3 regions of the Lactobacillus amylolyticus genome follow, and region 3 is predicted to be linked to each of the others. Evidence: predicted binding sites of a transcription regulator. Region 3 holds the regulator's gene; each other region holds the start of a gene.
The links. Region 3 encodes HrcA, which represses chaperone genes, less so after heat shock. Its sites were predicted from a motif close to TTAGCACTCNNNNNNNNNGAGTGCTAA; they were not measured.

Region 1: groES (co-chaperone GroES) is a predicted target of HrcA. The motif match lies at 1,349-1,375, and genes of this name have one in related genera.
Region 2: D0Z64_RS04960 (ATP-dependent Clp protease ATP-binding subunit) is a predicted target of HrcA. The motif match lies at 1,835-1,861, and genes of this name have one in related genera.

The regions. Positions count from the first base shown of each region.
Region 1 is NZ_CP031835.1:333,646-336,933, forward strand. Features, by position in the region: gene D0Z64_RS01780 (sucrose-specific PTS transporter subunit IIBC) at 1-1,307, shown strand, start outside; gene groES (co-chaperone GroES) at 1,504-1,788, shown strand; gene groL (chaperonin GroEL) at 1,840-3,288, shown strand, end outside.
Region 2 is NZ_CP031835.1:976,146-979,433, forward strand. Features, by position in the region: gene ptsP (phosphoenolpyruvate--protein phosphotransferase) at 1-1,118, opposite strand, end outside; gene D0Z64_RS04950 (phosphocarrier protein HPr) at 1,118-1,384, opposite strand; gene D0Z64_RS04955 (hypothetical protein) at 1,498-1,680, opposite strand; gene D0Z64_RS04960 (ATP-dependent Clp protease ATP-binding subunit) at 1,905-3,288, shown strand, end outside.
Region 3 is NZ_CP031835.1:584,260-587,547, reverse strand. Features, by position in the region: gene dnaK (molecular chaperone DnaK) at 1-460, opposite strand, end outside; gene grpE (nucleotide exchange factor GrpE) at 479-1,060, opposite strand; gene hrcA (heat-inducible transcriptional repressor HrcA) at 1,080-2,126, opposite strand; gene abc-f (ribosomal protection-like ABC-F family protein) at 2,225-3,288, opposite strand, start outside.

The DNA of each region.
Region 1 (3,288 bases), 250 kb from region 3:
CTCAAATCAACTACCAATATCAAGTTATTCCAGTATTGGTTGCTGTTTGGGTACTTTCTATTCTGGAAAAGAGATTGCACAAGTGGCTGCCATCAGCCGTTGACTTTACTTTCACACCACTTCTGTCATTGATGATTACCGGTTTTCTTACTTACACGATCATCGGTCCTGTCTTTAAAGGCGTATCTGATGCGATTACTAATGCCATCGTATGGCTCTACAATACAACTGGTGCCTTCGGAATGGGTGTCTTTGGTTTAACTTACTCAGCAATTGTTACTACTGGTTTGCACCAAAGCTTCCCAGCTGTTGAAACTCAGCTTTTGGCTAAATTTGCTCAAACTCACGGTGCAAGCTCTGGTGACTTTATCTTCGTTACCGCATGTATGGCCAATGTAGCTCAAGGTGCCGCTACTTTCGCAGTTTACTTCTTAACTAAGAACAAAAAGATGAAGGGCCTTTCTTCATCAGCTGGTGTTTCTGCACTTCTTGGTATTACTGAACCTGCACTTTTCGGTGTTAACTTGAAGTACAAATTCCCATTCTTCTGTGCTTTAATCGGTTCTGGTGTTGCTGCTACCTTTGCGGGCTTGATGCATGTTACTGCTGCTGCTTTAGGTTCAGCCGGCTTCCTGGGCTTCCTTTCAATTTATCCAAAGACGATTCCAATGTGGGTTGTTTCCGTTGCAATTAGTTTTGTCATTGCCTTTATTTTGACTTATGTTTACGGTAAAGGTCATTTGAAGGAAGAAGTTGCTAGTCAAGATGTTCCAGTTAATGATGCAACTTCAATTGCTGAAGATAATCAAAAAGCCGAAAAGGTATCTAAAGAACAATTAAGCTTAAAGGATGAAGTTATTGCGGCTGCGGTAGATGGACAGCCTGAAAGCTTAACTAAAGTAAACGATAAAGTATTTTCCGCTAAATTAATGGGTGACGGTGCAGCAATCGTTCCTAGTGATGGCACGATTTACGCACCAGTGACAGGTACTGTTACTATTGCTTATGAGACCAAGCACGCTTATGGCATTAAATCTGATAAAGGTGCTGAAGTATTGATTCATATCGGTCTTGATACAGTTAACTTAAAGGGTCAGCACTTTGAAAGCTTTGTTAAGCAAGGACAACGTATTAACAAAGGAGACAAGTTGGGTACGGTTGACCTTGAAGCCGTCAAGAAGGCTGGCTATGATACAACAGTAATGGAAATTATTACTAATACTGCCAACTATGCTAACGTTCAAAGAATTAGCGATGCAGGCGTTAAGCATGGTGATAAATTAATCGCTGTTACTGCTCATAATTAAAAAATCTTATACTCCTCTAGAAAAATAAAGAAAAAGTAAAATTAGCACTCTTTTATAAAAAGTGCTAATTTTTTCTTGCTTTTTTATTGAAAACACGTTATTATCATATTTGTAAGCTAGCACTTGGTAAATACGAGTGCTAATTAACAAATATGATAATAAAAATTAAAAAACTAAGATTATAGGAGGGACAAACGTGTTAGAACCAATCGGTGATCGCGTGATCGTAAAAGTTAAAGAAGAAGAAGAAAAGACTGTTGGAGGCATTGTCCTTGCTTCCAATGCTAAGGAAAAGCCAACTGAAGGTGAAGTTGTTGCAGTTGGCAACGGCGCTTATGCTGAAAATGGCGAAAAGCTGCCAATGACAGTTAAGAAGGGCGACGTAGTTTTATACGATAAGTACTCTGGCACTAATGTTAAATATGAAGGTGAAAAGTACTTAGTCCTTCACGAAAGAGATATTTTAGCAATCGTTAAGTAATTATCTAAGTCAAATCTTTTAAAATAAATCGAGATAAGGAGGAGCTAATCTATGGCTAAAGATATTAAATTCTCAGAAAACGCAAGACGTTCACTCTTAAAGGGCGTTGATAAGTTAGCTGATACTGTTAAGACTACTATTGGTCCTAAGGGTAGAAACGTTGTTTTGGAACAAAGTTACGGTAACCCAGACATCACTAACGATGGTGTTACTATTGCTAAGTCAATTGAATTAAAAGACCACTACGAAAACATGGGTGCTAAGTTAGTTGCCGAAGCAGCTCAAAAGACTAACGACATCGCAGGTGACGGTACTACTACTGCTACCGTTTTGACTCAAGCTATCGTTCGTGAAGGTATGAAGAACGTTACTGCTGGTGCTAACCCAGTTGGTATTCGTCGCGGTATTGAAAAGGCAACTAAGGCAGCTGTTGATGAACTTCACAAGATCAGCCACAAGGTTGAATCAAAGGATCAAATTGCTAACGTTGCTGCTGTTTCATCAGCTTCTAAAGAAGTTGGTGCTTTGATCGCTGATGCTATGGAAAAGGTTGGTCACGATGGTGTTATCACTATTGAAGACTCACGTGGTATCAACACTGAGCTTTCAGTAGTTGAAGGTATGCAATTTGACCGTGGTTACTTATCACAATACATGGTAACTGACAACGACAAGATGGAAGCAGACCTTGATAATCCATACATCTTGATCACTGACAAGAAGATTTCAAACATTCAAGACATCTTGCCATTACTTCAAGAAATTGTTAAACAAGGCAAGTCATTGTTGATCATTGCTGACGATGTAACTGGTGAAGCTCTTCCAACTCTTGTTTTGAACAAGATCCGTGGTACTTTCAACGTTGTTGCTGTTAAGGCACCTGGCTTTGGTGACCGTCGTAAGGCTCAATTACAAGATATCGCTGCTTTAACTGGTGGTACTGTAATCACTGAAGACCTTGGCCTTGAACTTAAGGACACCAAGATTGATCAATTAGGTCAAGCTCGTCGTATCACTGTAACCAAGGACTCAACTACTATTGTTGACGGTGCTGGTTCAAAGGAAGCCATTGACGAACGTGTTGACACTATCAGAAAGCAAATTGAAGACTCAACTTCAGACTTCGACAAGAAGAAGTTGCAAGAACGTCTTGCTAAATTAACTGGTGGTGTAGCTGTTATCCACGTTGGTGCTGCTACTGAAACTGAACTTAAGGAACGTCGTTACAGAATTGAAGATGCCTTGAACTCAACTCGTGCTGCCGTTGACGAAGGTTACGTTGCTGGTGGTGGTACAGCTTTAGTAAATGTTGAAAAGGCTGTTCGTGAAGTTAAGGGTGAAACCACTGATGAACAAACTGGTATCAACATTGTTCTTAGAGCTTTGAGTGCACCAGTTCGTCAAATTGCTGAAAACGCTGGTAAAGATGGCTCAGTAATCTTAGACAAGCTTGAACACCAAGACAATGAAGTTGGTTACAACGCTGCTACTGACAAGTGG
Region 2 (3,288 bases), 390 kb from region 3:
CGGAAAATGTTCTCGTTCTTAAGTGAAAGTCTAATAGCACGAACGCCTAAGAATGGGTTCATTTCTTGTGGCAAATCCCAGTAATCAAGGTGCTTGTCACCACCAATATCCATAGTTCTGATGATAACTTGCTTGCCCTTCATACCTTCGATAACAGCCTTGTAAGCTTCAAATTGGTTATCTTCGGTTGGGAAGTCCGAAGAATCCATGTACAAGAATTCAGTTCTGTACAAACCAACAGCTTCAGCGCCGTTTTCATGAACGCCAGGCATATCATTTGGAGTACCAATGTTGGCTGCAATAGTAAATTTCTTACCATCAGCAGTAACTGAAGGTTTATCCTTCAATTTAGCCCATTCAGCCTTTTGTTTAAGGAAGTCTTCACCTTTTTGCTTGTATTCAGCAACTTGGTCATCGCTTGGTTCAACGATTGCAACACCGTCTAAGCCATCAACGATCATGTTTTGACCATCCTTAATATCTTTGGTAATTGAACCAGTACCAACTACGGCTGGCAATTCCAATGAACGAGCCATGATTGCTGAGTGAGCGGTACGACCACCAACATCAGTAACAAAGCCCTTAACGTATTTCTTGTTAAGTTGTGCAGTATCACTTGGAGTCAAGTCATGAGCAACAACGATTACTTCGTGATCAATTGAAGCAGGGTTTGGTAACTTCTTACCAAGAAGGTGTGCCATGATACGCTTTGAAACATCACGTACATCGGCAGCACGTTCTTGCATATAAGGGTTATCAGTCATGCCCTCAAAAATCTTGATAAATTTTTGAGCAGTTTTGTCCAATGCAGCTTCAGCATTAATGCTGGAGTTCTTAATTTCAGTTTCAATAGCACCAGTGAATTCTGGGTCATTCAAAATCATTAAGTGAGCTTCAAAAACTTGAGCTCCTTCTTCACCCAAACTCTTCTTAGCTACATCACGGATTTTTTCCACTTCAGCAGTTGAATCAGAAACAGCCTTCTTGTAACGACTTATTTCTGAATCAACATCATTAATTGAATGTTTAGCGAATGAAAGATCAGGCTCAACAAGAAGATAAGCTGGAGCAACAGCAATACCGTCACTTGCAGCAATTCCTTTTAAAGTCTTGGTCATTATTCAGCTAAACCTTCCTTTTTCATAGTATCTGCAATTGCGTCTAATGCGTCTTTTTCATCGTTACCTTCAGCAGTGATAGTAACATCAGCGTTTTGACCAACACCAAGTGACATAACACCCATGATTGACTTTAAGTTTACAGACTTGCCGTTGTATTCCAAGTTAATGTCTGAACCAAACTTTGAAGCAGTTTGTACCAACAAAGTAGCTGGACGTGCGTGAATACCAGTTTCTGCAATAATGTGAAAATCGCGTTTTTCCATTTTGAATATCTCCTTTAATTTTAAACAAATTAATCGGTAATAAATACCCATCCGCATAATAGGTTATCATTTTTTCGCCGTTGACACAACAATTATGTAACAGTTTACATTATTTAGTCATCGCTCTTGTTGGCGGTATATATAATTGTACCGCCTCTTTCAGCACGACCAGTAATATTTTGTCTTTTTCCATAGTTGCGCAATGCTTCTTGAAAGTCGAAAGCATCTTTTGGCTCTACTTTATATTCTTTCAATTCGCCACTGACTATTTGATCAAGAATCTTTTGATAATCCATTTACATCACCGCTCTCAATCTTGAGTTTATAATTTCCGCCCTTTTTATTCTACTTCATTCAAAATGACTAATGCAATAATCCTATTTTCAGGTAAAAATCACTTTCTTCATTAATAAGGTATATTTATCTTTTTTTAATATTCGATTGCAATGCTTAGCACTTGACTTTAAAGAGTGCTAATTTTAAAATTTGTGTATGTTTAAAGCGAAAGGCGGTAATATTATTGATTTGTCAAAACTGTCACAAGCGGCCAGCCTCCATCCATCTTTATGCAAAGGTAAATGGACAGAGCCGTGAAATTGATTTATGTCAACACTGTTATCAAGAATTAAGAAATGAACAAAGAAATTTAAGTAATTTAGGTAATATCAATATGAATAACTATAATAATGGATTCTTTGGCGACTTTGATGACCTATTCAATGCCATTAATGGCAATAACTCAAATGCCGCAAACAATAATAATATGAATAATCAAGGGCCCGAAATGCAAATGGGCGGTGGAAATGGCGGAAACGGTGGTCGTTCTCTGCTTGATCAATATGGTACTGATCTTACTGCCCTTGCTAAAAAAGGAAAAATTGACCCAGTAATCGGACGTGATCAAGAAATTTCACGTGTTATTGAGATTTTAAACAGAAGAACCAAAAACAACCCTGTTTTAATTGGTGAAGCCGGTGTCGGTAAGACCGCTGTTGTTGAAGGATTAGCTCAACAAATTGTTGATGGTTCCGTCCCTGCTAAATTGCAAGATAAGAAAATTATTTCATTAAATGTTGTTTCATTGGTACAAGGAACTGGCTTTCGTGGCCAATTCGAACAAAGAATGGAACAATTAATTAAAGAATTGCAATCTAGAAAAGATGTTATTCTCTTCATTGATGAAATTCATGAAATCGTTGGTGCAGGTAATGCTGAAGGCGGAATGGATGCCGGCAACATTATTAAGCCAGCTTTAGCTCGTGGCGAGCTACAATTAGTTGGTGCAACTACGATTAAAGAATACCGTGAAATTGAAAAGGATTCTGCTTTGGCACGTCGTTTCCAACCTGTAGAAGTTAAAGAGCCTTCAATTGATGAAACGATCAGAATCTTAAAAGGCATTCAAAAGCGCTACGAAGATTATCACCACGTTAAATATACCGATAAGGCCATTGAAGCAGCTACCAAGCTTTCTGCTCGCTACATTCAAGACCGTTTCTTGCCAGACAAAGCCATTGACCTTCTTGATGAAGCTGGTTCAAGAATGAATTTGACTATTCCTTACATTGATCAAGATAAGATGAAGGAAAGAATTAAAGTAGCAGAAGAATTAAAGCAAGAAGCTTTAAAGAATGAAGATTATGAAAAGGCTGCCTACTACCGCGATCAAATCGAAAAGTATGACAAGATGAAGGATCAAAAGGTTGACCCTGATAAAGCTCCTATCATTACTGATAAGATCATGGACAAGATTGTTGAGGAAAAGACTAACATTCCAGTTGGCGATATTCAAAAGCAAGAAGAAAACCAATTGAAAAACTTGGCCAGTGATTTGAAGAGTAAAGTTATCGGACAAGACGAGGCCGTTGATCAAGTTGCTCGGGCAATTCGTCGTAACAGAATTG
Region 3 (3,288 bases):
AGGCTAAAGCTGAAGCAGTTGGTTCGTTGATAATTCTCTTAACGTTCAAGCCAGCGATCTTACCAGCATCCTTAGTAGCTTGACGTTGTGCATCGTTAAAGTAAGCAGGAACAGTAATAACAGCGTCTGTTACTTTTTCACCCAAGTAGTCTTCTGAGAACTTCTTGATGTATTGCAAAATAAAGGCTGAGATTTCTTGTGGAGTGTATTCCTTGTCGCCAACCTTAACTTTGTAATCAGCTTCACCCATGTGACGCTTAATTGAAACAATAGTGTTTGGGTTGGTAATTGCTTGACGCTTTGCAACGTCACCAACTTGAATATCGCCATTCTTAAATGCAACTACAGAAGGAGTAGTACGATTACCTTCTGGATTAGTGATAATTTTTGGTTCTTTACCTTCAAGTACTGCAACTGCTGAGTTGGTAGTACCTAAGTCAATACCAATAACTTTTGACATAAGTTAAATCCCTCTCTTCTATTGTGCAACTACAACCATTGCTGGTCTAAGTGTACGGTCTTTATATTGATATCCTTTTTGTAAAACCTGAACAACATGGCCCTTTTGATCATCATCTTTAGCAACAACTGTTTGAACAGCTTGATGCAATGTCGGATCAAATTCTACGCCTTCAGCATCGATCTCAACGATGCCATGGGATTTCATGGCTTTTACAAGTGAATCCAAAGTCATTTGAACACCCTTTTGGAGTTGCTTAGAAGCATCATCGTCAGCTTTTACGCTTAATGCTCTTTCCAAATTGTCCATGGCTGGCAAAACATCTTTTGCCAAGCTTTGTGATTCATACTTGATAAGTTGAGCTCTTTCCTTTGAATAGCGGTTTTGAGCATTTTGAATCTCAGCTACGCTACGCAGGTATTTATCTTCAAGTTCCTTATTCTTTTCTTTCAAGGCAGCAATTTCAGCTTCTAGCTTTTTAACATTATCATAGGCCTTCTTTGCTTCGCCCTTTTTCTTCTTATCTTCAGGCTTAGCTTTTTTAGGAACTTCTTTATCCTTATCCAAGTTCTTTTCACTTGGAAATTCTTCTTTACTCACGGCTAACCTCCTTTATTGTCTATTGAAATTTTCCATAATAATCGAGCAATTTTTTGGCTAGCTCGTTTCTAAAGTATTCAAGCAAACCGATCATTTGTGAATATGGCATATTGGTTGGTCCCAGCAAAGCGATTGTGCCTTTGCCGTGATCACCAACGCTGTATTCTGCAGTCAACAAACTATAATTTTTAATCAATTCATTTGGAAGTTCTGAACCCAGTCTTACTTGAACCGGATATTTGCTGTCCTTTTCTGGACTGCAATTTAATAATTCAGAGATCAGATCATTGTGATCAACTAATTCATATAGCGAACGCAAATCTTTAACATCATTTTCAGAAGCATTATTCAAAAGATTAATTCGGCCATCGACATACATTTGCTCGCTGGCTGCATCTTTGATCACATCTTCAACTAATGATAATAGTTCGCCGGCATGCTCACCACCAACGCTCTTTGAAGACAAAGCCTTCAGCAAGCTTGGCGTTACTTCTTCCAATCTTTTGCCAACTAGCTGATCATTGATCATTCTGACTGCTTTTTCAATTTCATCGCCATGAACATTGTGCGGTAAAGCATAAATCTGATTTTGTACATTGCCATCGCTGGTGACCAAGATCGCCATAATTTGGCGATTAGAAAGAGGCACTATTCTAAAGCCCGTAATCGTTACATCGTAACTTTCCGGTCCTTCTGCAAAAGCAGTGTAATTGGTCAGATCTGAAAGGATTTTTGCTGCTTCCTGCATAATTTCATTGACTTGATGAAATGGTCGATCTAATTGATCAACTATTTGATTGTAAACTGATTCAGAAAGCTGCAACGGTTCAACCAAATTATCAAGATAATAACGATAACCATCGCTAGAAGGAATCCGGCCGCTGGAAGAGTGCGTTTTTTCAATTAAGTCTTGGGCTTCCAGTACTGCCATTTCGTTTCTAATCGTGGCACTTGATACTTTGATTGGTAGCTGTGTCATCACGGTTTTTGAACCGACAGGTTCGTTAGTACGCGTGAAGTCCTGAATGATTGTTTTTAGTATTAATTCTTGACGCTCGGTCAACATAAACATCGCCCTCACTTTTAGCACTCGTATCTCTCAGGTGCTAACAAATTATATTATACTAAAAACTAGCAGTATTGCAACACGAGTGCTAATTTTCTTTAGACTTTTTTATAAGTTAAAGTTTTAAGATGAATCCGACGTCTTGTCACCTGCTGAATAAAGTACTGGTCGTGTTCAACCAATAGCATAGCTGGCTTATTTTCCTTAAGCAGTTTAATCAATTGATCCTGATTAAAAACGTCAAGATAATTTGCCGGTTCATCCCATAAATATAAGTCAGCTGGTTCAACTAATGATTTAGCTATCGCAACACGCTTTTGCTGACCCATGCTCATCTCTTCAATCTTGGTAGAAAAACTTTCTCTTGGAAAACCCATCTTCTTGAGATTATTTAGCAGCTCTTCATAAGAAATTTTTTGCTTATTCGCAAATTCTTTCAAAGCCCCAGTATACTCAGTAAAATCCTGTGGCAAATACGAAATCGATAGGCCGTTTGTAAGCTCAAACTTGCCTTGATAACTGACGTCCCTTGCCTGTCCCAGTAGCAGTTTTAAAAACGTTGATTTACCTGAGCCATTTTTGCCTTCAAGCGAAACTACACAATGATTTTGGACTACCAAGTTTAAATCCTGGAAAAGCTTCTTTCCTTGGATTTCTAAATTTAGATGCTGCGTTTCTAACAAAGTTTTATGATAATTCGGATAAAAATTCATTGTTAAGTCTGGCACATCTTCGATGTTGGTCATGAGGCCTTTTTTCTCATTAAGTGCTTTGTCCATTCGGTGCTCAACATTTTTAGCTTTACGCATCATTTTTTCTGCAGCATGACCAATTGCTCCTTTGTTCAGTCTTGTTCTTCTATTAAGAATGTGTTGTGTTTTCATTCCACAGTACTTTTGGGCTTCGATACTATCTGACCAATTATTAAACTGAACGCTCTTATTATTTAAAGATTTGATTTCGCCTTTCAGCTTGGCATTCTTTTCACGGTTAAATTCATCGCGCTTATTTTTCGTATCCTCATAAGCAGCATAATTACCCTGATATAAATGAATTTCGGTATTTTCAATAGCCAAGATATGGTCGGTCACCTGATTCAAGAAATCACGGTCGTGGCTAACAACGATATAACCCTTATCATGCTTCTTAAGATATTGGGCAA